One region of the Blautia sp. TF10-30 genome, then DNA from elsewhere that is predicted to be linked to it. Evidence: predicted binding sites of a transcription regulator. Region 1 holds the regulator's gene; the other holds the start of a gene.
What was found. The regulator HrcA, encoded in region 1, represses chaperone genes, less so after heat shock. The targets are predictions, from matches to a motif close to TGTTAGCACTCNNNNNNNNNGAGTGCTAACA.
Positions count from the first base shown of each region.

Region 2: a site for HrcA is predicted at 13,669-13,699, ahead of clpB (ATP-dependent chaperone ClpB). Genes of this name have one in related genera too.

Region 1 covers NZ_QUKM01000002.1:304,277-320,755, reverse strand. The annotation lists gene DXD02_RS03945 (carboxylesterase/lipase family protein) at 1-52, shown strand, start outside; gene DXD02_RS03940 (MBL fold metallo-hydrolase) at 74-922, shown strand; gene DXD02_RS03935 (YczE/YyaS/YitT family protein) at 1,063-1,668, shown strand; gene DXD02_RS03930 (hypothetical protein) at 1,760-2,176, shown strand; partial or broken gene DXD02_RS16205 (DEAD/DEAH box helicase family protein) at 2,167-2,265, shown strand; gene DXD02_RS03925 (nucleotidyltransferase domain-containing protein) at 2,536-2,877, shown strand; gene DXD02_RS03920 (HEPN domain-containing protein) at 2,864-3,295, shown strand; gene uvrB (excinuclease ABC subunit UvrB) at 3,755-5,755, shown strand; gene DXD02_RS03910 (helix-turn-helix domain-containing protein) at 5,966-6,184, opposite strand; gene DXD02_RS03905 (hypothetical protein) at 6,357-6,722, shown strand; gene DXD02_RS03900 (helix-turn-helix domain-containing protein) at 6,800-7,018, opposite strand; gene hrcA (heat-inducible transcriptional repressor HrcA) at 7,303-8,361, shown strand; gene grpE (nucleotide exchange factor GrpE) at 8,411-9,022, shown strand; gene dnaK (molecular chaperone DnaK) at 9,089-10,966, shown strand; gene dnaJ (molecular chaperone DnaJ) at 11,192-12,400, shown strand; gene hisA (phosphoribosylformimino-5-aminoimidazole carboxamide ribotide isomerase) at 12,568-13,344, shown strand; gene hpf (ribosome hibernation-promoting factor, HPF/YfiA family) at 13,646-14,173, shown strand; gene secA (preprotein translocase subunit SecA) at 14,408-16,479, shown strand, end outside.
Region 2 covers NZ_QUKM01000014.1:5,200-21,678, reverse strand. The annotation lists gene DXD02_RS12145 (formate--tetrahydrofolate ligase) at 145-1,830, shown strand; gene DXD02_RS12140 (hypothetical protein) at 2,018-4,762, shown strand; gene DXD02_RS12135 (BMP family ABC transporter substrate-binding protein) at 4,928-5,998, shown strand; gene DXD02_RS12130 (C40 family peptidase) at 6,196-7,560, shown strand; gene DXD02_RS12125 (hypothetical protein) at 7,801-8,502, shown strand; gene DXD02_RS12120 (GntR family transcriptional regulator) at 8,778-9,497, shown strand; gene deoC (deoxyribose-phosphate aldolase) at 9,494-10,180, shown strand; gene DXD02_RS12110 (NAD(P)-dependent alcohol dehydrogenase) at 10,324-11,385, shown strand; gene DXD02_RS12105 (CobW family GTP-binding protein) at 11,418-12,362, shown strand; gene DXD02_RS12100 (hypothetical protein) at 12,535-13,617, shown strand; gene clpB (ATP-dependent chaperone ClpB) at 13,809-16,415, shown strand; gene DXD02_RS12085 (DUF4250 domain-containing protein) at 16,412-16,479, shown strand, end outside.

The DNA of each region.
Region 1 (16,479 bases):
GGCATTTACTGTACCATTAGATGAGGATGCAGAAAATGTATTTATGCACTGATGCGGAAAGGATGGAATGCATATGGCAAAGCTGACTACATATCAGGTGACGGAGATTGCAAAAGACACCTGGGTTATCAATGAGGCTGGTATGACAGCCATGTTTTTGTTAAAAGGTACGGAACGTGCATTACTCATCGATACGGGTGTCGGAATGACAGACCTGAAAAAGCTGATTTCCTGGCTGACTCCGCTTCCCTATGATGTAGTGCTGACACATGGACATCCGGATCATATCGGAGGAGCTGCTCAGTTTGAAGAGGTATATATTCACGAAAAAGATGAGGATAGTCTTAAACCGATAAATTATGATAGCATCGCAGATTATGTGGAACTTTTGGGAAATATGGGAGCTTACGATGTGTATGACTGTAGCCCTGCGGATATCCGGCGGATACAAAAGATGCCAAAATGTCTTCCTTTGAAGGAGGGGATGGTGTTTGAGCTGGGGGGACGCAGTATCGAGGTAATTGAGACACCGGGTCATACATCGGGAGGCTGTTGTTTCCTTGATCGGAAAGAGCGAATCCTGTTTTCTGGAGATGCCTGCAATGGTAATCTGCTCTGCAGAGACAGTATTAATACACTATTGGGAGCTCTGGATAAAATCAAGTCCTATGAAAGTGAATTTGACCGCAATTTTAATGGCCATGTGGGATATGCGGGAATGCCTTTCGTTGGTTCCATGGATCATAGCATCATGAATACAGCGATACGCATCTGTGAGAATATCCTTTCAGGAACTGCGAAAATCGAGGATGGCGGTAAGAATGCGTTTGACGGAGATTGCAAGGTTGCGACAGACGGAAGAATCCGTATTGTATTTTCCCCAGACAGACTGATAGATGAAGGTGAAATTCCAGTAAGATAAACACAACAGACTCCGCTGGGGTTAACTTAAGCCTGAAAGCCTTGAAATCAAGACCTTTGGGCTTTTTATAAGTGTGCCATCAAGGCAGAATCTCCGGTTCTGGTGGCTTACAGTACCATAGACATGATGAGGTAATAAGAATGAAAAAATATTTTTTGTATTTTCTTGGTTTGAATTTAATAGCTTTTGCTGTTGTATTAAATGTTCGCTTTGATTTAGGAGTTGCTGCTTTTAGTTCTGTGATGTATTCAATATCACAAATCTATAACATTTCTTTAGGAACAGCTTCTATTATCTGTTACTTAATATTTGTTATTATTCAATGTATTTTATCCAAAAAGATCACAGTTACTTTTATTTTAGAAATTCCGTTATCGTTTGCTTTTGGTTGGTTGACTGATTTATATGATTTTATAATTCCTACATTATCGTTAAGTTTATACTTAAGGGTTATTTGTTTTATTATGACGATGTTCATTACTGCAATGGGCGTATTTTTAAGCGTGAAAACAAATCTTATTTTAACACCAACTGATGGTATTGTAAAAACTATTTCAGAAGTCTTCTCTTTTCCTTTTTCAATAGTGAAAAATACTTTTGATATTACACTTGTGTTTGTCACTATTATTTTATGTTTAATTAATCATACCCATTTTTATGGTCTTGGTATAGGAACCATACTGACAGCCTTATTTATAGGAAGAATTATTAATATTTATGAAAAAAAGATACAGTTATCTTTTTAAAGGTGGCAATTGGGTATTACGATGCTAAACTGTTGGGGTTTAGTCATATATTGAAATGATCGTATCTGTATGATAGTATATCAGATGGAGAATGTCTCCATCTGATATGTCATTTACGGCGAATACCTATTATAATTATAGGGACTGTATTCAGAAACATATTATTCCCAGAATTGGCGGTCTGAGGCTGCTTGCGCTCAATCAAGGGCATCTGATGAAAATGTATAAAGAACCTGTAAAACAATATTCTGCTATTCCTAAAAGGGCAAGAACAATTATGAATACCTCTATGAGATACGCATTATCGAAAAGGTTGATTATGACGAATCCCTGTGAAGGTTTGGAACTGCCAAAAGGAGTAAAAAAGTCAAAGTATTATACGATTATTGTAGATGAGACTAAAACATATACTTTGGAGCAGGTAAAACTGTTGCTGGAAGCATCGAAGGAGACACGGATCCATATGCAGATGGTCTTTGCCTTGTTAATGGGGCTTAGCCAACCTTGATCATAGCGCACAATAAAACACTTGCAGCACAGATGTATGGTGAGTTTAAGGAATTCTTCCCGGAAAACGCAGTGGAATACTTTGTCTCCTAGTATCTTGATATTAATTTGCATACCATATATTGATTTGGAAAGGTAAAATAATACTATATAAAGCATAATAAACGATGCGTTAAAAGTAAATGGACATGATGGATTGGCTATAACGGTGAACAAAATTCGTCGAAGAAAGTAGTAAAATTGATACATGGAAAATACTGATTGAGAAACGAAGGTAAACTGGTTATAATAAAATCAAGAAGAAAGATTTGTGAATCGAGAAACTTATAGTATTATCAGCAGAAAATGAGGTGATGATGTATGCCAAAGATTATGCAGGATTTAATTAAAAAGTATGTGGAAGAGGTCAAGAAGATTTATGGTTCCCATGTACGTCAGATAATCCTTTATGGTTCTTATGCAAGGGGTGACTTCCGTCCGGATTCTGATGTGGACATTATGATTCTGGTAGATATGTCAGATCTGGAATTAAAGGCATATGCACAACAGCTCTCGTACATGACCTATGACTTTAATATGGATCATGACACGGATATTAAGCCTATTGCAAAAAGTGAAGCACATTTTAACAAGTGGATTGTGAACTATCCATTTTATTCCAATATTCATAAAGAAGGGGTAGTTTTGTATGGAGCAGCATAATCAGGAAATCGGTACTAGACGGGATCTGGTGTTATATCGTCTGGAAACAGCCCGAAATGATCTGAAATCAGCAAGAGCATTATTTTCTATTGAAGATTATAAAGGAGCCAATAACAGGGCATACTATTCTATTTTTCATGCAATTAATGCAGTACATGCTGTAAGCGGTAAAGCATATAAAAGGCATAAGGATGCTGTGGCTAACTTCAATAAGGATTATGTGAAAACATCAGTGTTTCCAAGAGAAATGGGAAGGAAAATCGGACAGGCAGAAGAGATTCGCCATGCCAGCGATTATGATGATTTTTATATTGCAAGTAAAGAAGAATCAGAACGGCAGATTTCAGTTGCAGATGAATTTATAATTCTGGCAGAAAAATATTGTATGGAACAGCTTGAAAAACAAAAGGAAAATTGAAATGAACGAGGATGCCCCTCAGGGTTTGAAGCCCTGAGGGATATTTTATGTAAAAGTATATTATTCTAATAAGCACAACGGATGCTCCCCATACCACAATGGAAATATTATAGCTGAGGAGATTCCGCCGGAATTGCTTTCTTATATGGAAGAAGTATTACCGGAAAAGAAGGAGCTGGATACGGAAATTGTTCTGGATACAATGATAAATGTAAATGAATTTTTGAAGAACTAATGTTCGCATCATATATACAATTTTAAATTTCCATGATATAATATCTCTTACATTTGAGTGTTAATTCGTCCACGTTAGTTTTACTACTTTTTATCAGTCTATAAAATATCGGGTGGTGAACAGAATTCGTCGAGAGGCATATTCGGCTAAAATCAGAGAATGTGCTTCGACGAATTTCTGACTGATAGACGAACTTTTTTGATATAAAAACCAGGAGGTGCTTTTTGCAGAATTCACAACAAATATTCAAATTACACTCCGAATACCAGCCTACAGGCGACCAGCCCCAGGCAATCGAAAAACTGGTCAAAGGCTTTCAAGAAGGCAATCAATGCGAGACTTTGCTGGGCGTTACAGGTTCCGGCAAGACCTTTACCATGGCAAATGTTATTGCACAGTTAAATAAGCCAACCTTGATCATAGCGCACAATAAAACACTTGCAGCACAGCTGTACGGTGAGTTTAAGGAATTCTTCCCTGAGAATGCAGTAGAATATTTTGTCTCCTACTACGACTACTACCAGCCGGAGGCTTACGTGCCGTCTTCGGATACGTATATTGCAAAGGACTCTGCGCGGAACGATGAGATTGATAAGCTGCGGCTTTCCGCGACTTCTGCACTGAGTGAGCGGAACGATGTCATTGTGGTTTCCAGTGTTTCGTGTATCTATGGAATCGGAAGCCCGAAGGACTACATGGAGATGATTATTTCGCTCCGCCCGGGAATGGAAAAGGACCGGGACGATGTGATCCGGCAGTTGATTGATATTCAGTATGACCGGAATGATATGGATTTCCACCGCGGTACGTTCCGCGTGCGCGGTGATGTATTGGAGATTTTTCCGGCGGAGGAGACGGACAAGGCGGTGCGCGTCGAGTTCTTCGGGGATGAGATTGACCGTCTGGTGCAGATCGATACGCTGACGGGTGAAATCTTATGTGAACTGAACCACATCGCAATCTTTCCTGCCTCCCACTACGTTGTGCCGATGGACACGATCCTGAAAGCAACAGGCGAGATTGAAAAGGATATGGAAGAGCAGGTGAAGTTCTTCAAGCACGAGGGAAAACTGATCGAGGCCCAGCGCATCGAGGAGCGGACCAATTTTGATATTGAGATGCTCAAAGAAACCGGCATCTGTTCCGGCATCGAAAACTATTCGCGTTACCTCTCCGGATTAAAGCCAGGCGAGCCGCCCTACACACTGATGGACTATTTCGGAGATGATTTCCTCATCATCGTGGATGAGTCGCATAAGACTGTTCCGCAGATCCGCAGCATGTATGCCGGCGACCAGTCGCGGAAATCGACGCTGGTGGACTATGGATTCCGTCTGCCGTCCGCAAAAGACAACCGCCCGTTGAACTTCGGCGAGTTCGAGGACCGGATCGATCAGATCCTCTTCGTATCTGCCACGCCGGGCGACTACGAGGCAGACCACGAGCTGCTGCGCGCCGAACAGATCATCCGCCCGACCGGCCTTCTCGACCCGGATGTCGAGGTGCGCCCGGTGGAGGGACAGATCGACGATCTGATTTCGGAAGTAAAGAAAGAAACTGAAAAACACAACAAAGTTCTCGTGACGACGCTGACGAAGCGTATGGCAGAGGATCTGACCGACTATATGAAAGAGGCCGGCATCCGCGTGCGCTACCTGCACTCCGATATCGACACCCTGGAACGGACCGAGATCATCCGTGATATGCGTCTCGATGTCTTCGATGTGCTCGTCGGCATCAACCTTCTGCGTGAGGGTCTCGACATCCCGGAAATCACACTCGTGGCGATCCTGGATGCCGATAAAGAAGGTTTCCTGCGTTCCGAAACCTCCCTGATCCAGACCATCGGCCGTGCCGCACGAAACAGCGAGGGCCATGTTATCATGTACGCCGATGTGATGACCGATTCCATGCGCCTCGCAATCGACGAGACGAAGCGCCGCCGTGCCCTGCAGGAAGCCTACAACAAAGAACACGGCATCACTCCGACCACCATCAAAAAAGCCGTCCGCGATCTCATCAGCATTTCGAAAGAAGTGGCAAAGACAGAAGAAAAGATGGAAAAAGACCCGGAGTCCATGAGCCGCGAAGAACTGGAAAAACTGATCGGCCAGGTACAGAAACAGATGAAAGCCGCTGCCGCCGAACTCAACTTCGAAATGGCCGCCGAGCTGCGTGACAAAATGATCACACTGAAGAAGAGCCTGGATGACATGGAAGAATAAAAAATCAGAAATAAAAAAGAAGAAAAGAGCATGAAAAAAAGCGTGCCGGAAAAGCGACAGAAAACTTTCCGGCACGCTTTTTTGCGTCCGATTTTGATTCCTTCTTGTTCAGAATTGACGCAAAATAAGAATACCATTATAATATAAAATGCGACCAAATGGTCGTATCAAAACGCAAAACACAAAAATAAAAAGACAACAATAAAAAAATTAATCGCCGAATTTTCTCTTTTTACTGGAGACACTCAGCAGATAGTCGACCGAGCAGTCATAGAACCGTGCAAGCCGGATCACATAGTCGATCGGGATGTCGCGGATTCCTTTTTCGTAGCGGGAATAGACGTCGCGGTTGCATTCGAGCAGGGCAGAAATCTCTTTGATGGTGAGATCCTGATCGATCCGCATATCTTCAATTCTCTGGTATTTCATACGTTGTACCATCCTTTCAGATTCAAACCCATACTACCAAACGGTTGGATGGACAAAGTTAAATCAGATCATATGGTCGCAAATTGGAGAATGGGGCGGGAGAGAGAAACGGCGGGTGAAGACAGCCTGTGCAGAAAACAGAAAAATATGTACGGCAGAAATGGGGGAACGAATGGGAAAAGCAGAAAGAATAGAAATAGAAGATTTTGTCCAGAATATAGTGGAACGGATGGAGACGCCGGAAGCGTTTGAAAAAATGATCAGCCGGGAGGAAGAATGCGAAGCGCAGGGGCGGGAGAGCCGTCTGAGGGATGTGCTGAAGAAAGAATGGCCGGTGGACGAAAAGGGAGAGCGCATCTATCAGATCACTAATATATATGAAGAAAAAGCAGAAGAACTCCTCATTGTAGAACTGTATACCGGCATCCACCTGGAAAACGGAGTCCCGTGCGGGCATTTTACGCTGTATCTCTGCGGGGAGCCGGACGGATGGAAACTCAGCGAAACGCGGATGATGGAATATCTGCAGAATCTGTAAACGAAGAAGCAAAACAGGGAGGACAGGGAGAAGAAAAACTGTCCTCCTGCTTTTGCTGCGGCGGAGACACCGGAAAGTCAGGATCCATACGGCCGCTTCTCATCGCTGATGCCGACCAGATAATCCAGACTGACCTGATACAGCTCCGCCAGACGGATGGCAATGGAGATCGGCAGCTGCCGGACGCCTTTTTCATATCGGGTATACACATCGCGGTTGCAGCCGAGATAGTCGGCAACCTGGCGGATCGTCAGATCGCGGTCCGTGCGCAGATCCTCCAGTCTCTGATATTTCATGATTCATCACCTCTGAGAAAATGCTACTAAATGGTCGTATCGAAATGGCAGAATCCTACCATACGGCTATAGCGCCTTTGAAACAGTAGAATGCAATAAAAAAGAAAAGTCAGATTCCTTTTCAGAAAGAAAACGGTTTATACTTTTTTCACAATTTCTTCATAGAAAAACCGGGAAAAGGTGTTGACAAACAAAAGGCAGAGTGCTATCTTAAGAACATAGATGTTAGCACTCCACTGAAACGAGTGCTAACAGGACTATACAACAGGAAGGAGCTTATCTTAGTGGATACAGAATTGGATGAAAGAAAAAGAAAAATATTAAAAGCGATCATCCAGACGTATCTGGAAACGGGCGAGCCGGTCGGCTCAAGAACGATTTCCAAATACACGGATTTGAATTTAAGCTCCGCCACAATCCGGAATGAAATGTCCGATCTGGAAGAGATGGGTTACATCTTACAGCCCCACACTTCCGCAGGACGCATTCCTTCCGATAAAGGCTACCGCCTCTATGTAGATGAGCTGATGCGGGAAAAAGAACAGGAAGTTGCAGACATCAAAAACATGGTCATTGAAAAAACAGACCGAATGGAAAAAGTTCTGCAGCAGGTTGTCAAAGTCCTCGCTTCATCTACCAACTATGCAACGTTGATTACAGGACCGGAATATCACAGAAATAAAGTGAAATTCATCCAGCTCTCAAAAGTCAATGAAGAGCAGCTCCTGGCCGTCATCGTCGTAGAAGGCAACCTGGTGAAAAACCAGATGATCGACCTAGACGAGACCATCAACGATGAACAGATATTAAAGCTGAACCTGCTTCTGAACACACAGCTCAATGGCCTGACCATTGAAGAAATCAATCTTGGCATGATCAAGAAGATGAAAGAGCAGGCAGGCATCCACTCCGGCATCATCAGCAAAGTGGTCGATACCGTAGCGGAAGCCATCGCAGTCAGCGAAGAAGATGTGCCGGTGTACACCAGCGGCGCAACCAACATTTTCAAGTACCCTGAGCTTTCCGACAGCAGCAAAGCCAGCCAGCTGATCTCCACATTCGAGGAACGGCAGAAACTGGTCGATATGATCAAAGGAGCTGCCGAGGAGCAGGACGGAGAGGAAAATACCGGTATTCAGGTATACATCGGAAATGAATCTTCGATGGAACCCTTACGGGACTGCAGCGTGGTCACCACCACATACGATATGGGAAACGGTATGCGCGGAACAATCGGTATCGTGGGACCAAAGCGGATGGATTACGAAAATGTGGTAGATAACCTGAAAACATTAAAAGTTCAACTGGACGCCGTCTTCAAAAAGCCGGACACAGGTGAGTAGAAAGGTGGAATGATCAGTGAGCGAAGAAAATAGAAAGAAAGAGGAAACCATGGAAGAACCTACACGCGAGATGGAAAAAGAAACCGGAGCAGAGACCGATCTGCCGGAAACCGAACCGGCTGCGGAGCAGGAAGAAGCAAAGAAAGCAGCAGAGGCAAAAGAAGCGGAAGCTGCAGAAGAAACTGCTGAGGATGGCAAAGAACGAAAGTTCTTCAAAAAGAAAAAAGATAAAAAAGATGAGAAAATCGAAGAGCTGACTGACCGCCTGACCCGTCAGATGGCAGAGTTCGATAACTTCCGCAAACGCACCGAAAAAGAAAAAGCAAATATGTATGCCATTGGAGCAAAAGACATCATCGAGAAGATTCTTCCGGTTGTTGACAGCTTCGAGCGCGGACTTGCAACGGTGGAAAACCCGGAGGAAGATCCGTTCGCAGACGGCATGAATAAAGTATACAAACAGTTTACCACAGCACTCGATGAACTCGGTGTAACCGTGATCGAGGCCGTTGGAAAGGAATTCGATCCGAACCTGCACAACGCAGTGATGCATGTGGAGGATGAGGAAGCCGGCGAGAACATCGTCGTAGAAGAGTTCCTGAAGGGCTACATGTACAAAGGTTCCGTAGTCCGTCACAGTATGGTCAAGGTGGCTAATTAAGCCTTGAAGATAAATAAATAGAAATTAAACCATTTTTTAGCATAATTCATTGAGGAGGAAACAACAATGGGCAAAATTATTGGTATTGACTTAGGAACAACAAACAGCTGTGTAGCCGTTATGGAAGGTGGAAAACCAACCGTTATCGCAAACGCAGAGGGTGAAAGAACAACTCCTTCTATCGTAGCATTCACAAAAACAGGTGACCGTCTGGTCGGCGAGCCGGCAAAACGTCAGGCTGTAACAAACGCAGACAGAACCATCCGTTCCATCAAACGTGAGATGGGTACTGACTATAAAGTAGATATCGAAGGAAAGAAATACTCTCCGCAGGAGATCTCCGCTATGATTCTTCAGAAACTGAAAGGTGATGCAGAGAACTACCTTGGTGAGAAAGTAACAGAAGCAGTTATCACAGTTCCGGCTTACTTCAATGACGCACAGCGTCAGGCAACCAAAGATGCCGGTAAAATCGCAGGTCTTGATGTAAAACGTATCATCAACGAGCCTACCGCAGCAGCTCTGGCATACGGACTGGACAACGAAAATGAGCAGAAGATCATGGTATACGACCTTGGCGGTGGTACTTTCGATGTTTCCATCATCGAGATCGGTGACGGCGTTATCGAAGTTCTTTCCACAGCAGGAAACAACCGTCTGGGCGGCGATGACTTCGACCAGAAAGTAACAGATTATATCCTCGCTGAGTTCAAAAAACAGGAAGGTGTAGATCTTTCCAACGACAAGATGGCTCTGCAGAGAATCAGAGAAGCAGCAGAGAAAGCAAAGAAAGAGCTTTCCAGCGCAACTACAACCAACATCAACCTGCCGTTCATCACTGCAACCGCAGATGGCCCGAAACATCTCGATATGAACCTGACAAAGGCTAAATTCGATGAGCTGACCCACGACCTGGTAGAGAAAACCGCAGAGCCGGTACAGAGAGCACTTTCTGATGCAGGCCTTCAGGCATCCGAGCTTTCCAAAGTCCTTCTGGTAGGCGGATCTACCCGTATCCCGGCTGTACAGGATAAAGTAAGACAGCTGACCGGACACGAGCCGAGCAAGAGCCTGAACCCGGATGAGTGCGTAGCACTTGGTGCTTCCGTACAGGGTGGTAAACTTGCAGGAGACGCCGGCGCAGGCGATATCCTTCTTCTGGATGTAACTCCACTGTCTCTGTCCATCGAGACCATGGGAGGTATTGCAACTCGTCTGATCGAGCGTAACACCACAATCCCGACCAAGAAGAGCCAGATCTTCTCCACAGCAGCAGATAACCAGACTGCAGTAGATATCAACGTTGTACAGGGTGAGCGTCAGTTCGCGAAAGATAACAAATCCCTCGGCCAGTTCCGTCTGGATGGAATCCCGCCAGCAAGAAGAGGCGTTCCGCAGATCGAGGTTACCTTTGATATCGATGCCAACGGTATCGTAAATGTATCTGCAAAAGATCTGGGAACAGGAAAAGAGCAGCACATCACCATCACCGCAGGCTCTAACATGTCCGACAGCGAGATCGACAAAGCAGTCAAAGAAGCTGCTGAGTTCGAGGCTCAGGATAAGAAACGAAAAGAAGCAATCGACGCAAGAAACGATGCAGATTCCATGGTATTCCAGACCGAGAAAGCAATCGAGGAAGTCGGCGACAAGCTTGATGCAAACGACAAAACAGCAGTAGAAGCTGACCTGAACGCACTGAAAGATCTCATTGCAAAATGCAATCCGGAAGAAATGACCGATGCACAGGTAGCTGATCTGAAAGCAGCTCAGGAAAAACTGATGACAAGCGCTCAGAAACTGTTTGCAAAACTGTATGAGCAGCAGGGCGGAGCAGCAGGCGCTGGTGCCGGAACAGCAGGTGCAGGCCCGGATATGGGAAATGCAGGAGCAGCAGGCGGCCATGACGACGATGTCGTAGACGCTGACTACAAAGAGGTTTAATTTTCGGCATGTCACACTCCGTGAAAATACCGACTGTGAGTTGAAACAATAAGTAAATAAACGCAAAAAGCCCTGTGAGGCGAATGTTTGCAGGGGACGGAAAATACATTCCGCCCCCTGTATTTATGCTGGTATTGCTTTCGGAAAAGTGCTATACTGGAGCGTGCGGAAAAACATTTCTGCAAAGATGAAATTTGTGGAACAGAAATGAAAAGGTGAACATAAATGGCAGAAAAAAGAGATTATTACGAGGTCCTCGGCGTAGACCGCGGAGCGGACGATGCAACATTAAAAAAAGCATACCGTAAACTGGCCAAGAAATACCATCCGGATATGAACCCGGGCGACAAAGAGGCCGAGGCAAAATTTAAAGAGGCGACAGAAGCCTATGGCGTGCTGAGTGATCCGGACAAACGGCGTCAGTACGATCAGTTTGGCCACGCTGCATTTGAAAACGGCGGTGGCGGCGCAGGAGCCGGCGGATTCGGTGGCTTCGACTTTGGCGGCGGAGATATGGGTGATATCTTCGGCGATATTTTCGGCGACCTGTTCGGTGGCGGCGGAAGCAGAAGAAGAGCAAACAATGGACCTATGAAGGGAGCAAACCTCCGCGCTGTTGTCCACATTACGTTTGAGGAAGCTGTTTTCGGATGCCAGAAAGAGCTCGAGATCAACCTGAAGGATACCTGTACAACGTGCCACGGAACCGGCGCAAAACCAGGAACTTCACCGGAGACATGCTCCAAATGTAACGGAACTGGTCAGATTACGTACACACAGCAGACCATGTTCGGTTCTGTGAGAAACGTGACGACCTGTCCGGATTGTAACGGAACCGGAAAGATCATTCGCGATAAATGTACCGCATGCCACGGCACGGGCTATACATCCAGCAGAAAACGCATTCAGGTCAACATTCCGGCTGGAATCGACGATGGACAGAGCATCCGGATCCGTGAAAAAGGTGAGCCGGGTGTAAACGGCGGACCGAGAGGAGATCTGCTTGTCGAGGTTCAGGTAACCCGTCATCCGATCTTCCAGAGACAGGATATGAACATTTTCTCCACTGCACCGATTACGTTTGCCCAGGCAGCACTCGGCGGTGATGTGAAGATCAGCACCGTTGACGGGGACGTTCTCTACACTGTAAAACCGGGAACCCAGACCGATACGAAGATCCGTCTGAAGGGAAAAGGTGTTCCGTCCCTTCGCAACAGCAATGTGCGCGGTGATCACTACGTAACACTCGTAGTCCAGACTCCGACGAAACTGAATGAGAAAGCAAAAGAGGCCCTCCGCGCCTTCGACGAAGCCTGCGGAAACCGCCCGGCAGCAGAAGAAAAAGCAGCCGACGGCGAAACTGCAGAGCAGCCGAAGAAGAAAAAAGGCTTTATGGATAAAGTGAAAGAGGCCTTTGAGGACATCGATAAATAAAGAACGGCGGCAAGCCGGAAAAGAAAGAAGAATCTGTGGAAAAAGCAGGTTCTTCTTTCTTTTCTATGAAAGAACCATGAAAATTTGGTGAATTTATACACAGAATGGTCGGATTTTGATATAATGTGGAAAACTTAAGGGGAGAGAAAAGAAAGGAAACGGGGAAAATGAGATTTCGACCATGTATTGATATTCATAACGGAAAAGTAAAACAGATTGTCGGGGGATCGCTGAAAGATCAGGGAAATCAGGCGAGCGAGAATTTTGTCTCGGAGCAGGATGCGTCGTACTATGCGCAGCTGTACGAAGAGCAGGGCATTACGGGCGGCCATGTGATTCTGCTGAACAAGGAAGGTACCGAGTTTTACGAGGAGACGAAGCGCCAGGCATTGCTGGCACTCTCGACGTACCCGGGCGGCCTGCAGGTGGGAGGCGGCATTGATGCGGAGAATGCGTGCGAGTTTCTGACAGCGGGGGCAAGCCATGTGATTGTGACTTCGTATGTGTTCCGCGACGGCCATGTGTTCTATGAAAATCTGGACAAGCTGGTGACGACGGTAGGAAAGCAGCGGCTGACACTGGATTTAAGCTGTCGGAAGCGGGACGGAAAATACTATATCGTGACGGACCGCTGGCAGAAGTTCACGGACGAAGAAGTGACAGAGGAACTGCTGCATCACCTGTCAGAATACTGTGATGAGTTCCTGATCCATGCCGTGGATGTCGAGGGAAAGGCTTCCGGCATTGAGACGGAGCTGGTGGAACTGCTTGCGAAGATGAAAGATTTTCCGGTGACGTACGCCGGCGGCGTGGGAAGTTTTGAAGACCTGGAGCTGCTCAAAAAACTGGGAAACAACCACGTCGATGTGACAATTGGCAGTGCACTGGATCTGTTCGGCGGCAAAATGAAGTTTGAAGACGTGCTGGCAGTATGCCGCCGGTAAGCGGAAACGGACGTTCACCCGCGCCATTCGCAAAACCGCGCTTTCAGCGCTCTCCGCTGCTGCGCAGCTCCTTTTTGCTCATAACCAGGCGCTCCCTTTGTATCTTATTCTTGACAGATTTTCATGCGAGCATGAAATCTGTCAAAAATAAGATACAAGTGAACTGTAACAGAAAAAACTCTAAAATATTCATGAATTTTCTAAATACTATTGCAAATAGAGACAACTATTGCTATAATTAGAGTTACTTACAGGGGAAGTGAAGAACCTGTAAAATTTGAAAGCAAAGGGGTTGGGCATAATGAAAATTACCATCAGCGGAAAAAATATTGACGTGACAGAGGGATTAAAAGCCGCGGTCAACGAAAAACTTGGCAAACTGGAGAAATATTTTACGCCTGACACAAATGTCATTGTAACCTTAAGCGTAGAGAAAGAAAGACAGAAAATTGAGGTTACCATTCCGGTAAAAGGAAACATCATCCGTTCCGAGCAGGTAAGCAACGATATGTACGTATCCATCGATCTGGTAGAGGAAGTGATCGAACGCCAGCTTCGCAAATACAAAAACAAAATTGCCGACAAACAGCAGGAAGCAGGAAACTTCCAGAAAGAATATCTGGAGCATGACTATCTGGAGGACGAAGACATCCAGATCATCCGTACGAAAAAATTCGGCATGAAACCAATGTATCCGGAAGATGCCTGCGTACAGATGGAACTTCTTGGACACACCTTCTTCGTATTCCGCAATGCAGAGACCGACGAAGTAAACGTCGTTTACAAGAGAAAGAACAACACCTACGGTCTGATCGAGCCGGAGTGCTGAAAAGTAAATAAAGAATGAACAGTCACCCTGTTTCCAGCTTAGAAAAGCTGTGAAACAGGGTGACTTTTTCGCGGAAAGGGCCGGAAAGTCCGGGAAAAGCCGTAAAAACAGCGGAAAACCGGGGAACGGCACCAAATGTTTACGAAAAATTCATTGTTATCTTGTGCCAGAAGTGGTAGAATAGTACCATATGTTAATATGGCAATTAATAGAGAAAGCAGGAGCAAACATTCTATGAAATTCACAGAAAAACTTTTTGGTACGCACAGTGAGCGCGAGCTGAAACGAATCTATCCAATTGTAGACAAAATCGAAGCTCTCCGCCCGACCATGCAGGCGCTGACCGATGAAGAGCTGCGTGCCAAGACAAAGGAATATAAAGACCGCTACAACGGAGGCGAATCCCTGGATTCCATTCTCCCGGAAGCATTCGCAACCGTCCGCGAGGCAGCAAAACGTTCCCTCGGTATGGAACACCACCGCGTACAGCTGATCGGTGGTATTATCCTCCATCAGGGCCGTATCGCTGAGATGAAAACCGGTGAAGGAAAAACCCTCGTTTCCACCCTTCCGGCTTACCTGAATGCACTGACCGGACGCGGTGTCCACATTGTTACCGTCAACGATTACCTGGCAAACCGAGATGCTGAGTGGATGGGCAAAGTCCACAGATTCCTCGGTTTGACCGTCGGTGTCGTTCTGAACGATATGAAGAACGATGAGCGCCGCCAGCAGTATGCATGCGACATCACCTACATCACCAACAACGAACTTGGTTTCGATTACCTGCGTGACAACATGGTGATCTACAAGGAGCAGCTCGTACAGAGAGAGCTTGCTTACTGTATCATCGACGAGGTCGACTCCGTCCTGATCGACGAGGCAAGAACACCTCTGATTATTTCCGGACAGAGCAGCAAATCCACCAAGCTGTACGAGACCGCAGATATTCTGGCACACCAGATGCAGCGCGGCGAGGCAAGCGGCGAGATGACCAAGATGACCGCGATCATGGGCGAGGAGATCGAGGAGACCGGAGACTTCATCGTCAACGAGAAGGACAAATTCGTTACCCTGACCGATGACGGTGTGAAGAAAGTCGAGAACTTCTTCCATATCGAGAATCTCTCCGATCCGGAGAACCTGGAGATCCAGCACAACGTGATCCTGGCGCTGCGTGCCAATTATCTGATGCACCGCGACAAGGACTACGTAGTCAAAGACGACGAGGTTCTGATCGTCGATGAGTTCACCGGCCGTATCATGCCGGGCCGCCGTTATTCCGATGGTCTGCATCAGGCAATCGAGGCAAAAGAGCACGTTAAAGTAAGAAGAGAGAGCAAGACTCTGGCAACCATCACGTTCCAGAACTTCTTTAACAAATACGAGAAAAAAGCCGGCATGACCGGTACTGCCCTCACCGAGGAGCAGGAGTTCCGTGACATCTACGGCATGGACGTTATCGAGATCCCGACCAACCGCCCGGTCATCCGTGTGGATATGGACGATGCCGTATACATGACGAAAAAAGAGAAATTCCACGCAGTCGTAGAGGAAGTCAAAGAGGCACATGCCGTGAACCAGCCGGTTCTGGTTGGTACCATCACCATTGAGACTTCCGAGCTGATCAGCAAAATGCTGCGCCGCGAGGGAATTCCGCATCAGGTCTTAAATGCGAAGTTCCATGAGCTCGAGGCAGAAATCGTAGCCCATGCCGGCGAGGCAGGAGCCGTTACCATCGCGACCAACATGGCCGGCCGTGGTACCGATATCAAGCTGGATGATGTGGCAAAAGCTGCCGGCGGCTTAAAGATCATCGGCACCGAGCGTCATGAGTCCCGCCGTATCGACAATCAGCTCCGCGGTCGTTCCGGCCGTCAGGGAGACCCGGGTGAGTCCCGTTTCTACATTTCCCTGGAAGACGATCTGATGAGACTCTTCGGTTCCGAAAAACTGATGGGCATTTTCAAATCCCTCGGCGTACCGGAAAATGAGCAGATCGAGCACAAGATGCTTTCTTCCGCCATCGAAAAAGCGCAGAAGAAGATCGAGGGCAACAACTACGGAATCCGTAAAAACCTGCTCGACTATGACCAGGTCAACAACGAGCAGCGTGAGATCATCTACAAAGAGAGACGCCGCGTTCTGGACGGCGAGAGCATGAGAGACACCATCTTCAAGATGATTGCCGACACCATCGACAATACCGTAGATCTCTGCATCGGCGAGAACACCGAGCAGTCCGAGTGGGATCTGACAGAATTAAATGAGATGCTGCTCTCCATCATGCCGGTGAAGGCAGTGAC
Region 2 (16,479 bases), on a different contig from region 1:
GGCGGAATTTTCTGCATTTTTTGGTACAAAACGTATAAAGATTGTGAAATAAATAATTATCAATTGAATCATCTTACAAAACATGGTAAAATATGACTATCAATCGGCGGACAAAGCGGAAAAAAGAAAGGGGATTTGAAAACAATGGGTTACAAATCAGACATTGAAATTGCACAGGAATGTACCATGCAGCCGATCACAGCGATCGCAGAAAAAGCAGGTATTGATGACAAATATCTGGAGCAGTACGGAAAGTACAAAGCAAAAATTGATTACAACCTGTTAAAAGACACCGATGCGGAGGATGGAAAACTGATCCTTGTTACAGCGATCAACCCGACACCGGCAGGAGAAGGAAAAACAACAACATCCGTAGGACTGGTAGACGGACTTTCCAAAATCGGCAAAAAAGCAATGGTTGCACTTCGTGAGCCATCCCTTGGACCGGTATTCGGCGTAAAGGGCGGAGCAGCAGGCGGCGGATACGCACAGGTTGTTCCGATGGAGGATATCAACCTTCACTTCACCGGTGACTTCCATGCAATCGGCGCAGCAAACAACCTGCTGGCAGCTATGATCGACAACCACATTTTCCAGGGCAACGCTCTGAATATCGATCCGAGAAAGATCACCTGGAAACGATGCGTAGATATGAATGACCGTCAGCTTCGAAGCGTTGTAGACGGCCTTGGCGGAAAGACAAACGGAATGCCAAGAGAAGACGGCTACGATATCACCGTAGCATCTGAGATCATGGCAGTTCTGTGTCTGGCAAGCGACATCTCAGATCTGAAAGAAAGACTTTCCAGAATCATTATCGGATATACCTACGGAAAAGTAGCTGAGCAGAAACCGGTAACCGCAGGCGATCTGCACGCAGAAGGCGCTATGGCAGCACTCTTAAAAGACGCTCTGAAACCAAACCTGGTACAGACTCTGGAAGGAACACCGGCCATTGTTCACGGCGGACCATTCGCAAACATCGCACATGGCTGCAACTCTGTAACAGCAACCAAAATGTGCCTGAAATTAGCAGATTACACTATCACAGAGGCAGGCTTCGGTGCTGACCTTGGTGCTGAGAAATTCCTCGACATCAAATGCCGTATGGCAGGCCTGAAACCGAACGCAGTTGTAGTCGTAGCAACCGTTCGTGCCCTGAAATACAACGGCGGCGTTCCGAAAGCAGAACTGAACGGCGAGAACCTGGAAGCTCTGGAGAAAGGTATGCCGAACCTTCTGAAACACGTAAGCAACATCACAAACGTATACAAACTGCCATGTGTCGTTGCCATCAATGCATTCCCGACCGATACCGAAGCAGAGCTGAAGCTGGTTGAGGAGAAATGCAAAGAGCTCGGTGTTAACGTTGTTCTGTCCGAGGTATGGGCAAAAGGCGGCGAGGGCGGCGTAGCCCTGGCAGAAGAAGTTGTCCGTCTCTGCGAGCAGCCGAACGATTTCACCTATGCATACGATCTGGAAGGCTCCATCGAAGAGAAACTGAACGCCATCGTTCAGAAGATCTACGGCGGAAGCAGAGTGGTTCTGACCGCAAATGCACAGAAACAGGCAAAACAGTTAGAGGCTCTCGGATTTGGCAACTGCCCGATCTGTATGGCAAAAACCCAGTACAGCCTGACCGACGATCAGACCAAACTCGGTGCACCGACCGGATTCGAAGTTACCGTACGTAACCTGAAAATCTCCGCAGGTGCAGGCTTCATCGTAGCCCTGACCGGTGACATCATGACCATGCCAGGTCTGCCGAAAGTTCCGGCAGCAGAGCGTATCGATGTAGACGCTACTGGAAAGATTACAGGACTGTTCTAATAACACAGGATATCGTCTTGAAAAGACAGAATAAAGCATGAAATAAAACACAGAAAAAAAGAGACATTCCTTCGTGAATGTCTCTTTTTTTACGTTTTTATTGCAAAATATTACAAAAGATAATATAATTTCTAATGGTAACATGGAGAGAAAAGCAGATATAATATAGTAAGGGAGTTACTTGCCAATGACATCGAAGAAAAAATTGAGAAGTCTTCTGGGCGGTACACTTTTTATGGTGCTGATGCTCAGCGTACATCCGACGACTGTTTCCGCGAGTGCTGTGGGGAGCAGCACGGTGATGGACCAGTCTGTGGAGACAGAGGATCAGCAGAGCGGGATACAGAGTGAAACGCAGACACAGGCTTCACAGGACAGCGGTGCTGCTGTGCGGGCCAGTCAGAATGGCTGGGTTAAGGCAGGCGACAGCGGCTGGTATTTTTATGAGAACGGACAGCTGAAAACAGGATGGCTTTACCGGAATGGAAACTGGTACTGGCTGGATCCGGACCGGAACGGCCGCATGGCAGAAAACAGCTGGTTCACATACGATAATAATTTTTATTATGCCAAGGGAGACGGAGCAATCTATAAAAATGGTTTTCAGGAAGTAGATGGAAACCTTTATTATTTCCAGAGCTGGGGCGGCATTCAGAGAAATGTGTATCTCAGCATCAGCGGAAAAATGTATTATGTACAGGAAAATGGTATCGTTGCCCGTGGAATAGTCAGAACAATGAATGGACATGGTGATCTCTGCGCATTTGATGATACTACGGGAGCGCAGATCACACAAAAAGGCTGGCTGAAAAAAGGCACATCATATTATTGGGTAAGAGAAGACGGCATCCTGCAGACCGGCTGGCTGCTGTACGATGATAACTGGTACTGGTTTGATGATAATGGTGTCATGATGGCATCCGGCTGGAAAGAAATCAACAACAATCTGTATTACTTCCGGAGCTGGGGCGGCATTTATAAAAACGGTTTCCAGAGCATCGGAGGAAACGAGTATTATTTCCAGAGCTGGGGTGGTGTATATCGAAACACCTTCTTTACCGTAAAAGGGAAAACCTACATAGCGCAGAATGACGGATCGATCTATCATGCCAGCCAGACCGGCTGGGTTCAGCTGGGAGATCAGACTTACTGGATCAATCAGGATGGTTCTGTTCAGACCGGCTGGCTGAAGCTGGAAGGCAAATGGTACTGGCTGAAAGCGGACGGCACACGTGCTGCATCTGAATGGATCACGTATGACAACAACCGATACTATTTTGATGGTGACGGTGTGATGTACACCGGAATGAAAGAGGTTGACGGAGCAAGATATTATTTCCACAGCTGGGGCGGCGTTTACCATAACGAATCTTTTACCTGGCAGGGAAAGAAATACTGGGCAAAGGATGACGGAACCTTCTATACAGGTGTCTGCGATATCAATGGAAAGAAATACTATTTTCTGGAAGACGGCGAGCAGATTACAAAAGAGGGCTGGTATCTGACCAACGGAACGTATTACTGGATCAACAAGGATACGTCGCTTCAGACCGGCTGGGTGAAATATGACAACAACTGGTACTGGATGAAAGAAGACGGTACGATGGCATCGTCTGAATGGATCACCTACGACAAAAACCGCTACTATTTCCGAAGCTGGGGCGGCATGTACACCGGAATTCATACCATCGGCGGAACAAAATACGCATTCCAGAGCTGGGGCGGTCTGTACCATGATCAGACATTTACCATCGGCGGTAAAACATACTATGCCAATTCAGATGGAACATTTGCCACCGGCTGGGTGCAGAACGGCGGAAAAACGTATTATTTCGATGAGGACGGCACAAGCCATACGGGCTGGCTGCTTCTGGACGGAACGCATTACTGGATCAACGCCAATGGAACCAGAAGAGATGACGAGCTGTTTCAGTACGACGGAAACTATTATTATGTAGACAAAAACGGCGTTATGGCGACAAGCGGCTGGGTATACTGGGATTATAACTATTATTATCCGAGAAGCTGGGGCGGCATGTACAAGAATGCGTTTATTACCTATGATAATAACCTCTATTACCTTGGATCTGACTCGAAAATGGCAATCGGCTGGCAGTCGATTGGCGGAAATACATACTATTTCCGAAACTGGGGCGGCATGATAACCGGAAAACAGGTGATCGACGGAAAAACGTATGTGTTCGATGAGGACGGCAAGCTGGTACAGAGTCCGGACGGATTTGAACCGTCCGCGCAGATCGGTGTCCGCACCGTACGGAACTTTCTGAAAAATGCACTGCTTCCGCTTGGAAACACCCTGTATATCTGGGGAGGCGGCCACACAGACGCAGAGGCAGAGAGTTACGGCGTCAATGCGCAGTGGAAACAATTCTTCAATACACAGAATTCCACCTACAACTATTCCGATCATCTGTATGAGTACGGAAAAGGTCTTGACTGTTCCGGCTATGTCGGATGGACCGCACATCAGGTGACGAAAGAGTATGCAACGACAACCTCCACTGGAATGCCGGCCTACTTTGCAAGAAAAGGCTGGGGAACCTGCGTGACAGGCGATACGTCCCAGAAATTTACGCCGGGTGATGTGGTCAGCAAGAGCGGTCATGTCTGGATTGTCATTGGCCAGTGCTCGGACGGCAGCGTGGTTGTCATTCATGCGACACCGCCGTATATTCAGCTTGGCGGAACCGTTTCTTCAACAGGAAGCATTAACAGTGAAGCTATTGAGCTGGCAAATGAATACATGAAAATGTATTATCCGGTTGCGTATGAGCGGTATGGTGTAAAAGTTCTTGACCGGTCCTATCTGACCGGTGTGAATCATTTCACCTGGAGCAGCAGTATCTTAAGTGACAGGGAAGGCTACCGCAGGAAGAAACCGGCAGAAATCCTGAACGATCTGTTCCAGTAAAATATCTTCTATAAAAAATAAGAGAGAATACAAAAAAACTTTGTAGTTCGTGTATTCTCTCTTTCTTTTTGCGCTGGAATTGTCTATACTAGAAGGTGCGTGAAAGACGCAGATCAGAAATACAAAAGAAAAAATCTGGAAAATAAAAATACAAGGGGAGTAAACATGCGAAAGAGCTGGAAATGGGCGCTCTGTCTTGGCGTAGTGTCGTTGCTGCTGCTGGGCGGCTGCGGAAAAGAAAAGGCGGAACCAGTGGATCTGGTGCTGGTAACCGACGGCAGTGAGGTAGCTTCCGATGCCGTGTATCAGTCAGCATGGAACGGTCTTGCGCAGTATGGAGACGAGAGCGGTCTGAAATATGAAGCAAGTGTTCCGGCAGGACGGACAACAGAGGACTATGAAAACACCATCAAAGAGGCGGCGCAGAAGGGAGCATCCGTTATCGTCTGTGCCGGAACGAGCATGAGCCGCGCCGTTTACGATGCACAGCGCGACTGGAAGGATGTCCGTTTTCTGCTGCTGGAGGCAGAACCGGTCAGTGAGAGCGGCCGCAGCCGTCTCCGCGGAAATACAGAAAGCCTGGAAATTGATGTATCAGAGGCCGGCTACCTGGCAGGATATGCGGCAGTACAGGCCGGCTACACGCACCTGGGCTATATCGGACAGAAAAACGAAGAGAACGGAACAAAGTACGGGACAGGTTATGCACTCGGTGCAGAGGCGGCCGCTGCGGATCTGGGACTTGGAGAAAACAGCATCACGCTGGATTATACGTATCGGAAAAGCAGCAGCGTATCACCGTCGTATTTGGAAAAAATCAAAAGCTGGTATGGTGAGGGCGGACAGATTCTCTTCTCGGACGGTGCATCGTATCAGAATGTACTTGGCGCAGCAGCATCTGCGGCAGGCGGAGCACTGATCGCAAACGGCGGCGTGGAGGAGTACGCCAATGCCGTGTTGAAAGTACGTTTGGATTATGGAACTGCAGTTTACAATGCGTTAAAAGAAATGAAACAAAAGGATTTTGAAGGCGGGAAAATTGTAACGCGCGGCGTGACCGATCAGGAAATCAGTCTGGAATGGAATCAGGATGCGGTGCCGTACTTTACAGAGGATCAGTACCGGGCACTCTGTGCGAAATTCTCCGCAGAGGACTTTTCAATCCCTGACGGCGATGCGCTTTCCTCGCCGGATCAATACAAATTGAGTTGTGTGAGTGTACAGAAGGTAAAATAACATGTATCGTTACTGTTCACGAATTGTTTACAAAAAGTCGGGATATTTTTCCTTGCATCCATTTGTGAATTGTGATATTATGTAAAAGAATTGGGAAAAATATTTCAAAATTGTTACAGAATAATTGAATTTCTAAGAAACAGGGAAACCTGAAACAAAGAAACCTACATACAACGAATCAATTTGGGAGTGAAAGAATGAGAAAAAAATTTCTTGCCTTAAGTTTAGCAGTGATCGTAAGTGCAGCTCAGGTAATGACAGTAAGCGCCTCGAAACAGGAGCAGTTACAGCAGCAGCAGGCAGCACAGGCAGAGACCAGCGCACAGCTTGACAACGCAAAAGCAGAAATCGACGATCTGGAAACCAAAAAGAATCAGATTACCGGCGAGATTGATGACCTGGACGCACAGCTTGTCGTAACCATGGCATCCGTGGAAAATCTGAAAAATGAAATTGCAGAGAAACAGACAGAAATTGAAACAACACAGGAAAAACTGGCACAGTCCCAGGCTGAAGAGGACGAGCAGTACGAGCTGATGAAAAAACGAATCCAGTTCCTCTATGAGAGCGGCGGAGACAACGGCTGGGCAGCACTTCTTCTGGAGGGAAAAGATTTAAGCAGCATTCTCAACCAGGCTGAGTACACCCAGAAATTATACAAATACGACAGAGAGTGCCTGCAGGAGTACATGGATCTTGTACAGCAGGTAACAGACTACAGCAATCAGCTTGCAGATGAAAAAGCAGATCTCGAAGCCAGTGAGGCAGAGCAGGAAGCACAGCAGCAGTCCCTTGAGGCAATGCTTGAGCAGAAAAAAGCCGTTTCCGATGACTACGAAAACCAGATCGCAGACCTGAACGACATGGCTGCACAGTACAACGCAGTACTGGCAGAGCAGAACGCAAAGATCCAGCAGATCCAGGAGGAGATTGCAGCCGAAGAGGCAGCAAGAAAAGCCGAAGAGGCCCGTCAGGCAGCAGAAGCAGCCGAGGCAGCCCGCCAGGCAGAAGCAGCAAGACAGGCAGCAGCAGAAGCAGCCGCAAGCAGTGCTGCAAATAATACAACAACGGCAGACAACACACCGTCCAGCACAGGAAGCTCCACCACGACAACAACACCGTCTAACGGAGGAAGCTCTTACGATGATTCTTCGTCCAGCGATACCAGCAGCTCGGATGATTCCAGCAGCTCCAGCAGCTCCAGCAGCACCGGAAGCGCAACCGGAAGTGCCATCGTATCCTATGCAACACAGTTTATTGGAAATCCATACGTATGGGGCGGCACAAGCCTTACCAACGGAGCTGACTGCTCTGGTTTTATCATGAGCGTTTACGCACACTTCGGATACGACCTTCCGCATTCCTCCAGTGCACTGCGTGGTGTAGGACGCGGTGTATCTTATGCAGAGGCTCAGCCGGGCGATATTATCTGCTACAGCGGCCACGTAGCCATCTACATCGGCGGCGGTGCAATCGTACACGCAAGCAATGAGCGCGACGGTATCAAGATCAGCAGCAACGCAGCGTATACCACGATTCTTGCGGTAAGACGTGTGGTTTAAAAAAGAATTACATAGTAAGAATTTTCAGATCCCGGGAGAGAAAAATCCCGGGATCTTTTGCGTTTTGCTTAAAATTGAGTGCATTCGCGTTAAAACTGTGATATACTAAAGCACATCGGAGATACAAGGGCGTATTGACCAACAGAAGGTCAGTATGCCCTTTTGCTTGTTAGGAAGAAGGGAGAATCGTTATGAAACTGGAAAATTATTTTCGTCGTTTCGGTATTCGGAACGGATCTGGTGCGGAAAGTAGCGTCAGTGCTGTCCATCTGCATTATCGCCGGTCTGCTGATCGTCTACGTCCCGAACATCATCGCCGGAGCCGGAAAGATCGGCGATACTGTAAACGCCATGAAAACCGCAGACCTCCCATTCGGCAAAGCCCTGTACGCCGCATTCCTCTACGGAACCTTCCAGCTTGCCAATGTCGCAGTCTTCGTCCAGCATGCCAAATCCTTCGAAAAACCGCAGGATGCCGGAAAGAGCATGGCAGTCGGTGCCGTATTAAATGCCCTTCTGATGATCATGGTCGTCCTCGGAATCATGACCGTATACCAGAACCCGGAAATGATCCAGCAGAGCGTCCCGACATTATTTATGGTTCAGCAGGGCGTCGGCAGTAAATTCATGACACCGCTGATTTCCGTACTGATCATCCTCGGTGCCGTATCCACAGCCGTCAACATGGTTGCCGCCATGGTCAAACGAATCCACGCCGGTCTCGCTGAACGAAGCAGCAGAACAGAAACCGCAGGCAAAATCGGCCGCACCCAGATCCTTGCCGCGCTTGTCTGCTGCATCGCGGACTTCCTTATCGCACAGTTTGGTCTGCTGACGCTGATCCAGAAGGTGTACAGCATCCTGGCATACCTGGCAATCCCGGTCATCTTGGTGCCGTACGTGGTGCACATGGCGGTGATGCGGTTTGATACGAAAAAATAGAAAAGAACAATAAAAAATTTGTAACAAAAATTTACACCGCAGAAAGAGAGATTTGCTTCTGGAGAATGGAAGTATTTCGCAGACAGCAGAAAAAAGAAGATTCATGCAGAGCAGATGTGAGTCATAAAGAAATGACATGCGTCTGGCAGAGTATGTGTCGGTGACAAAGCAGAAAACAGGAACTCTTCTTTGGGACTCGATTGTGCCGTCAAAATATGGTATACTGCAAAAAGGATCAAAAAGCGGATATTGATATTTCACGGGAGGGGAAGAAGATGAAAAATGCACCGGCTTATGTGAAGGTTTACAGCAGACTGAAAAACGAGATCAATAAGGGAACATATCCTGTCGGGGGATTTCTGCCGAAGGAGTGTGAACTGGAGAAAATCTATCAGGTCAGCCGTACTACGGTACGGAATGCAGTAAAGATGCTGGTGCAGGAGGGACTGGTTGAGGTTCGCCAGGGTTCTGGAACGAGGGTGCTGAATCATAAGGCAATTCAGAATTATAACAAGGTCACATCGGTCACGGAATCCCTGATGAAAAAAGGATATCGGGTAACGACGTCAGATATGATGATCGACATCATTTCGGCGGACAAACAGCTCGCCGATGAACTGGAAATTCCGGAGGGAACCAGCGTGGCGAGGATTCAGCGGCTGCAGCTTGCGGATGAAGAGCCTGTTACGCTGATGGAAAATTATATCGAATATGCGAAAGTCCCTGGCATCGAGGCGTATGAGAATCAGTTTGTAGCGCTGTATCAGTTTCTGGAGGAGAAATTCGGCTTGCAGATTGATGAGACACGAGACAGAATTTCAGCGAAATCCGCGACCTTTATGGAAGCCCAGGTTCTGAAAACGGAGCCGAAGGATGCGCTTCTTGTGGTGCACAGAGTCACCTACTGGCAGAACCGGCCGGTGAGCATTGACCACGTGCGGATCATCGGAAGCAAGTACGAGGTGGAGATTTCGGGAAAAGGACGGAGTAAATGAGCGATGAGACAGAAGAACAGAAGAAACTGATGCGGCAGATTGATATCAGCTGTGTACAGGCATTTCATACAATGGATGAAATTGATGCGATGGTGGAGCTGGCAAAGAAATATCGTCTGGCTGCTGTGTTTACCTTGCCGGCGTTCAGCGCCCATGTGGCAGAACGGCTGCAGGACACCAGAGAAATCCATGCGGGAGGCGTGGTAAGCTTTCCGGGCGGCGGAGATACGACCGGACAGAAGAAGCGGCAGGCAAAAGAACTGTGGGAGGCTGGCTGCCGGGAAATCGACATGGTGATGAATCTTACGGCATTCAGAAGCCACGAATTTTCTTATGTAAAAGAAGAACTTCTGGCCATCCGGGAGCAGGTGCCTTCGGCGATTTTTAAGGTGATCATCGAGGCACCGCAGCTGACGGAGCAGGAAATCTGCCAGGCAGTGGATCTGTGTGTGGAAGGCCGTGCGGATTATGTAAAGACGAGCACCGGATGGTATCCCGGCTGTCCTTCCACCGTGGAGCAGGTTAGAATCATGAGCCGTGAAGCCGCCGGTCGCATTCAGATCAAGGCCGCCGGTGGAATCCGCAGTCTGGAAACTATACAGGAAATGCAGAAAGCCGGCTGTAGCCGTTTCGGTATGGGAATGCGGTCGGTACAGAATTTGATAAAAAGTATCTATAAGTAATCTATTGTGCAAAAGCTATAAAAAAGTCACGGAATATTCTACGATATTCCGTGACTTTTCTGTTGAATTAGTAACCTATTAGTGATATATTCGAATCATAGGAATCGATAAATCATTAACAATCTGAAAGGAGAGCAAAAGATATGAAAGGTTATGCAATGCTGAAAATCGGTGAATCCGGATGGATCGAGAAAGAACGCCCGAAATGCGGGCCGATGGATGCCATTTGCCGTCCACTGGCAGTTGCCATCTGCACATCAGATATCCACACTTTATGGGAAGGGGCCATCGGTGACCGTCATAACATGATTCTGGGCCATGAGTGCTGTGCAGAGGTTGTGGAAGTCGGAGAGCTCGTAAAAGATTTCAAACCAGGAGACCGGGTTCTTGTGCCGGCCATCACTCCGGACTGGAATTCTCTGGAAGCACAGGCTGGTTATTCCATGCACTCCGGCGGAATGCTGGCAGGCTGGAAATTCTCCAACTTCAAAGATGGTGTCTTTTCTGAATTCTTTCATGTAAATGATGCCGATGGAAACCTTGCGCTGCTTCCGAAAAACATCAATGTTGTCGACGCGTGCATGCTTTCCGATATGGTGCCGACCGGATTCCACGGCGTAGAGCTTGCCGATGTACAGTTTGGTGATACAGTTCTTGTCATCGGAATCGGACCAGTTGGTCTGATGTCGGTAGCCGGAACGAATATGCGCGGCGCATCGAGAATCATTGCTGTCGGAACGAGACCGGTCTGCGTAGAAGCGGCAAAAAAATACGGCGCAACGGATTTTGTCAGCTACAAGAACGGACCGATTTTCCAGCAGGTACTTGATATGACAGATGGAAAAGGTGTTGATAAAGTAGTCATCGCCGGCGGTGGTGTAGAAACCTTTGCAGAAGCAGTAAAATGTCTGAAACCGGGCGGAAAGATCGGAAATGTAAACTATCTTGGATCCGGTGACAACATTGATATTCCGCGTGTAGAGTGGGGCGTTGGAATGGGTCACAAACAGATTAACGGAGGCCTGATGCCTGGCGGAAGACTCCGCATGGAAAAACTGGGAGCTCTTGTTTCGGCAGGCAAGCTGGATGTCAGCCCGCTGTCCACACATGTGTTTGATGGATGGGATCATCTGGAAGAAGCACTGTTCCTGATGAGAGATAAACCGAAGGATTTAATCAAACCAGTCGTTAAATTGGCTGACTGATGATTTGAAAATTTGACTGAAAAAGGAAACGTATGAAAATATTGATCGTATCCGGCTTTTTGGGCGCGGGAAAAACAACATTTATCAAACGGCTGGCCAGGAACGTCGATCAGCGGTTTGCCATACTGGAAAATGAATATGGAGCCGCAGGAATCGACGGCGCACGTCTTGACCAGAACCGGCAGGGAACGCAGAAAAATGTATGGGAAATGACAGAGCAGTGCATCTGCTGCATCGGGAAAAAGGATTTTGCAGCATCCGTGCTGACCATTGCCAATGTGGTAGACCCGGAATACCTGATCGTAGAACCGACAGGCGTCGGAAGTCTCGCCCGGATTATAGAAAATCTGCGTCAGATCGAGTACGAGAGAATTCAGCTTCTCTCGCCGGTCACTATTGTGGATGTTTACAGTTACCGCCGCTATATGGCGGAATATCCCGAGCTGTATCAGGATCAGATCCGAAGCGCGGATACGATCATTGTTTCCAAAACAGAAGCATGCCAGGCGGAAGAAAAACAGCGCATCCAGAAATTTCTGCAGGAAATTAACCCGCAGGCAAAAATCATCACGGATTATGCATCCACGATGACATGGGAAGATTACCAGAGCCTGCTGCTGGGCGGCCGATATGAGAAAGAAGTACAGGATACGCAGAGCGGCGAAAAGATGCCGGAGACCTTCTCCTTCGAAAATATCCGAATGGAGGCACCGGAAACCCTGTGGTGTTTTCTGGAACAGATCATTCGCGGAGCGTTTGGAAATATCATCCGTGCAAAAGGACAGTTCGCAGCCGGAGACCAGTTTCTCCAATTTGATGTCGCCGATCACCGCTACAGCATCACCGGCACAGAACAGAAAAACGCCGGCCAGGCTGTGTTTATCGGAAACGATATGAACGAAGATGCGATCCGGCAGTATTTTAAGAAATGCGCCGGAAACCAGAAAATGAAATATGCTGCCCGTCATGTATCATAAAGTAAATAGGAAAAAGAGATTGCGGAGTCCTGCCAAAACAGGGTTTCGCAATTTTGGTTTTTACAGAAAGATTCAATTGAAAAACGAAGGATAGGCAAAAACGAAAAATTACGCTAAAATAAACATACAAGTATTCCAAATAAAACAAAAGAAAAATCAGGGGGGATCTGATATGGAGGAACAGAAAAGAAGACGGGAAAGAAAATCAGCGGCATACTGGTTGAGCAAAAGCTCGATTTTATATCCGATCTGTATCTTGTATGTGATGTATGTGAAACAGGTTGAGGTATATATTACAGAATGTTCCGTCCATATTTCGTCGGGGACAATGCTTTTTGCCTATGCGCTGTGCCTGATTTTGTGGCTGGCCTCACCCATTCGAAGCTACTGCGCAGATGGAACTGCAAATGAAGTTTTATTCTATGCATTTCCGCCGAGCATACTGATGCTGTTTTTGTTTGCCCAATATTCACTGAAAATTGTGTTGTTTCTTGCAGTGCTGGATGGGATATTTCTTGTTACGGTTTTAAGAGATTTACATAGAAAAAAACGAAAATATTCTCCGAAAAAATTCTGGAGATTAAAAAGAAGTGACTTAAACGCATTTCTGTTTGTTTCAGTATGCGTGAGTATGGTACCGACTTGTATGATGATATATTGGAAGCTTGAGTCTCCGTCCGGAGTGGCAGAACTTTACGAACGAAAAAAGGACTATAATCTCGTCCAGAATCAGGAGAACATTTTTCAGGAAAATAAAGAATTTCTGCTGAGCTTAAAGGAGAGCGAATGGAGGCAAAAAACACTGGAAGAAAGAACAATTGCAGCACAGAAGATGGTACGGCTTGAAACAGAACGACTTGGAATTCCCGAAATTCCGCTGTATGTGAAAGAGACAGGATCATCGAATTGCGTTGCATTATATAATAACGAAGAGAACGAAATATGGTATGCTCCAGAGCATTTAACATCTCAGACAGCAGAAGAATTTTTTACGGGAATTTGCGAAGAATGTTATCATGGAATGGAGTATTATCTGCTGGAGCGAATGGACTGGAATTCGGAAATGGCGAATACTGCTTATTTTGAAGAAATGAGGAAGTGGAAACTAAATGATAATCGCTACATATCTGGACGCGACGAGGGCGATTCGTTTGAAGCATATCAATCACAGCCGCTGGAAGCATCTGCCAAAAAGTATGCCAGTTCCGAAACAGAGGCACTGATTCATTTTATTGCTGTGTACGGCGATGAATAAAAATCTTTTAGGGGGGGAGGGAGAAAAGGAGCGTCGGGAAAAAAATAAAAAAATTAGCACTCTCCTATTGACAGTGCTAACAACTAGTGTTATAGTACGACTAGAACAAAGAAAGAAAAGAAAATTCACATCAACGCTCTTTTTGTTCGGAGCGAATGTTAGCACCCAAATAGATAAGGAGGAAGCCGATTATGAATATCAGTAAATTCACACAAAAATCGCTGCAGGCTGTACAGGACCTGGAAAAGACCGCATACGATTTCGGCAACCAGGAAATAGAGCAGGAGCATCTGTTGTATAACCTCCTGCATCAGGACGACAGCCTGATTCTGAAAATGATCGAAAAGATGGAAATCAACAAAGATCATTTTCTGAACCGTGTCGAGACGGCGCTGAACGACCGCGTCAAAGTATCCGGCGGTCAGCCGTATATCGGTCAGTATCTGAATAAAGCACTGATAAATGCTGAGGATGAGGCGAAAGCCATGGGAGACGAGTATGTTTCCGTAGAACACCTCTTCCTGGCAATGCTGAAAAACCCAAGCCCGTCCATGAAAAAACTGTTTCAGGAGTACGGCATCACAAGAGAACGTTTCCTGCAGGCATTAAGCACCGTGCGCGGAAACCAGAGGGTTACCACCGACAACCCGGAGGCAACATACGACACCCTGGAAAAATATGGACAGGATATCGTAGAAAAAGCCAGAAACCAGAAAATGGACCCGGTTATCGGCCGTGATACCGAAATTCGGAACGTTGTCCGTATCCTGTCCCGTAAGACAAAAAACAATCCGGTTCTGATCGGTGAGCCTGGTGTTGGTAAAACCGCAGTCGTAGAAGGCCTGGCCCAGCGAATCGCCAACGGCGATGTACCGGAGAGCCTGAAAGATAAAACCATTTTCTCCCTAGATATGGGAGCCCTGGTAGCCGGAGCAAAATACCGCGGCGAATTCGAGGAGCGTCTGAAAGCCGTTCTGGAGGAAGTCAGAAAGAGCGACGGAAAAATCATTCTGTTCATCGATGAGCTGCACCTGATCGTCGGCGCCGGAAAGACCGACGGCGCGATGGATGCCGGAAACATGCTGAAACCTATGCTGGCACGAGGCGAACTGCACTGCATCGGTGCCACAACGCTGGATGAGTACCGCCAGTACATCGAAAAAGATGCCGCCCTGGAGCGCCGTTTCCAGCCGGTTCAGGTTGATGAGCCGACCGTAGAGGATACGATTTCCATCCTGCGTGGCTTAAAAGAGCGCTACGAAGTTTACCACGGCGTAAAAATCACCGACGGTGCCCTCGTTGCAGCCGCAACCCTTTCGAACCGTTACATCAGCGATCGTTTCCTGCCGGATAAAGCAATCGACCTGGTCGACGAGGCATGCGCTCTGATCAAGACAGAACTGGATTCCATGCCGGCCGAGCTGGATGAGCAGCGCCGTAAGATTCTGCAGATGCAGATCGAGGAAGCCGCACTGAAAAAAGAGACCGACAATCTGAGCCGCGAGCGTCTGGAAACACTGCAGAAAGAGCTGGCTGAGTTAAAGGATACCTTCAATTCTGCAAAGGCACAGTGGGAAAATGAAAAGAGTTCCGTTGAGAAACTGTCCAAACTGCGTGAGCAGATCGAGGACATGAACCGCCAGATCCAGAAAGCAAAGAATGATTACGATCTGAACCGCGCCGCTGAACTGCAGTACGGTGAACTCCCGAAATTACAGCAGATGCTGGAAGCAGAAGAGAAAAAAGTTAAAAATGAAGATCTCTCCCTGGTACACGAGAGTGTAACGGATGAAGAGATTGCCAGAATTGTCTCCCGCTGGACTGGAATCCCGGTTGCAAAACTGACCGAAGGCGAGAGAACTAAGATCCTCGGCCTGGAAGATGAACTTCACACGAGAGTTATCGGCCAGAATGAAGCAGTCACCAAGGTTTCGGATGCGATCATCCGTTCCAAAGCCGGAATCAAGGATCCGACAAAACCGATCGGTTCGTTCCTGTTCCTTGGACCTACCGGTGTCGGTAAAACAGAGCTTGCGAAAACGTTGGCAGAAAAGCTGTTTGATGATGAGAACAACATGGTTCGAATCGATATGAGTGAATACATGGAGAAATACTCCGTCTCCCGTCTGATCGGAGCGCCTCCGGGATATGTAGGCTACGAGGAGGGCGGCCAGCTGACCGAGGCAGTGCGCAGAAAACCATATTCTGTTGTTCTGTTCGATGAGATCGAGAAAGCGCATCCGGACGTCTTCAACGTTCTGCTGCAGGTACTCGATGACGGCCGTATCACCGACTCCCAGGGCCGTACCGTAGACTTTAAAAATACGATCCTGATCATGACCTCCAATATCGGATCCCAGTATCTGCTGGACGGCATTCAGGACGACGGCAGCATCTCCGAAGAGGCGAGAAACCTGGTCATGCAGGATCTGCGTGCACACTTCCGTCCGGAGTTCCTGAACCGTCTGGATGAAACAATTATGTTCAAACCATTGACAAAAGACAACATTGGTCATATCGTAGATCTGTTGCTGAAAGGACTGAACAAACGTCTGGCAGACCAGGAGCTTACCGTCGAACTGAGCCCGGCTGCAAAACAGTTTGTCATCGAGGGCGGCTACGACCCTGTTTACGGCGCCCGTCCATTGAAACGTTTCGTACAGAAAGAGGTAGAAACCAGCACCGCAAAACTGATCCTTGGCGGTCAGGTCAGCGAGGGCGATACGATCCTTCTGGATGTGGAAAACGGCGGCCTGAAGGCAATGATCAAACCAGGTGTGGAGGTAGTAGACGAATGATGCCGAAAGATCCCGTAATGCTGCTGAGCTATGTCAATACGCAGTTAAGAGATTTTTACCCGTC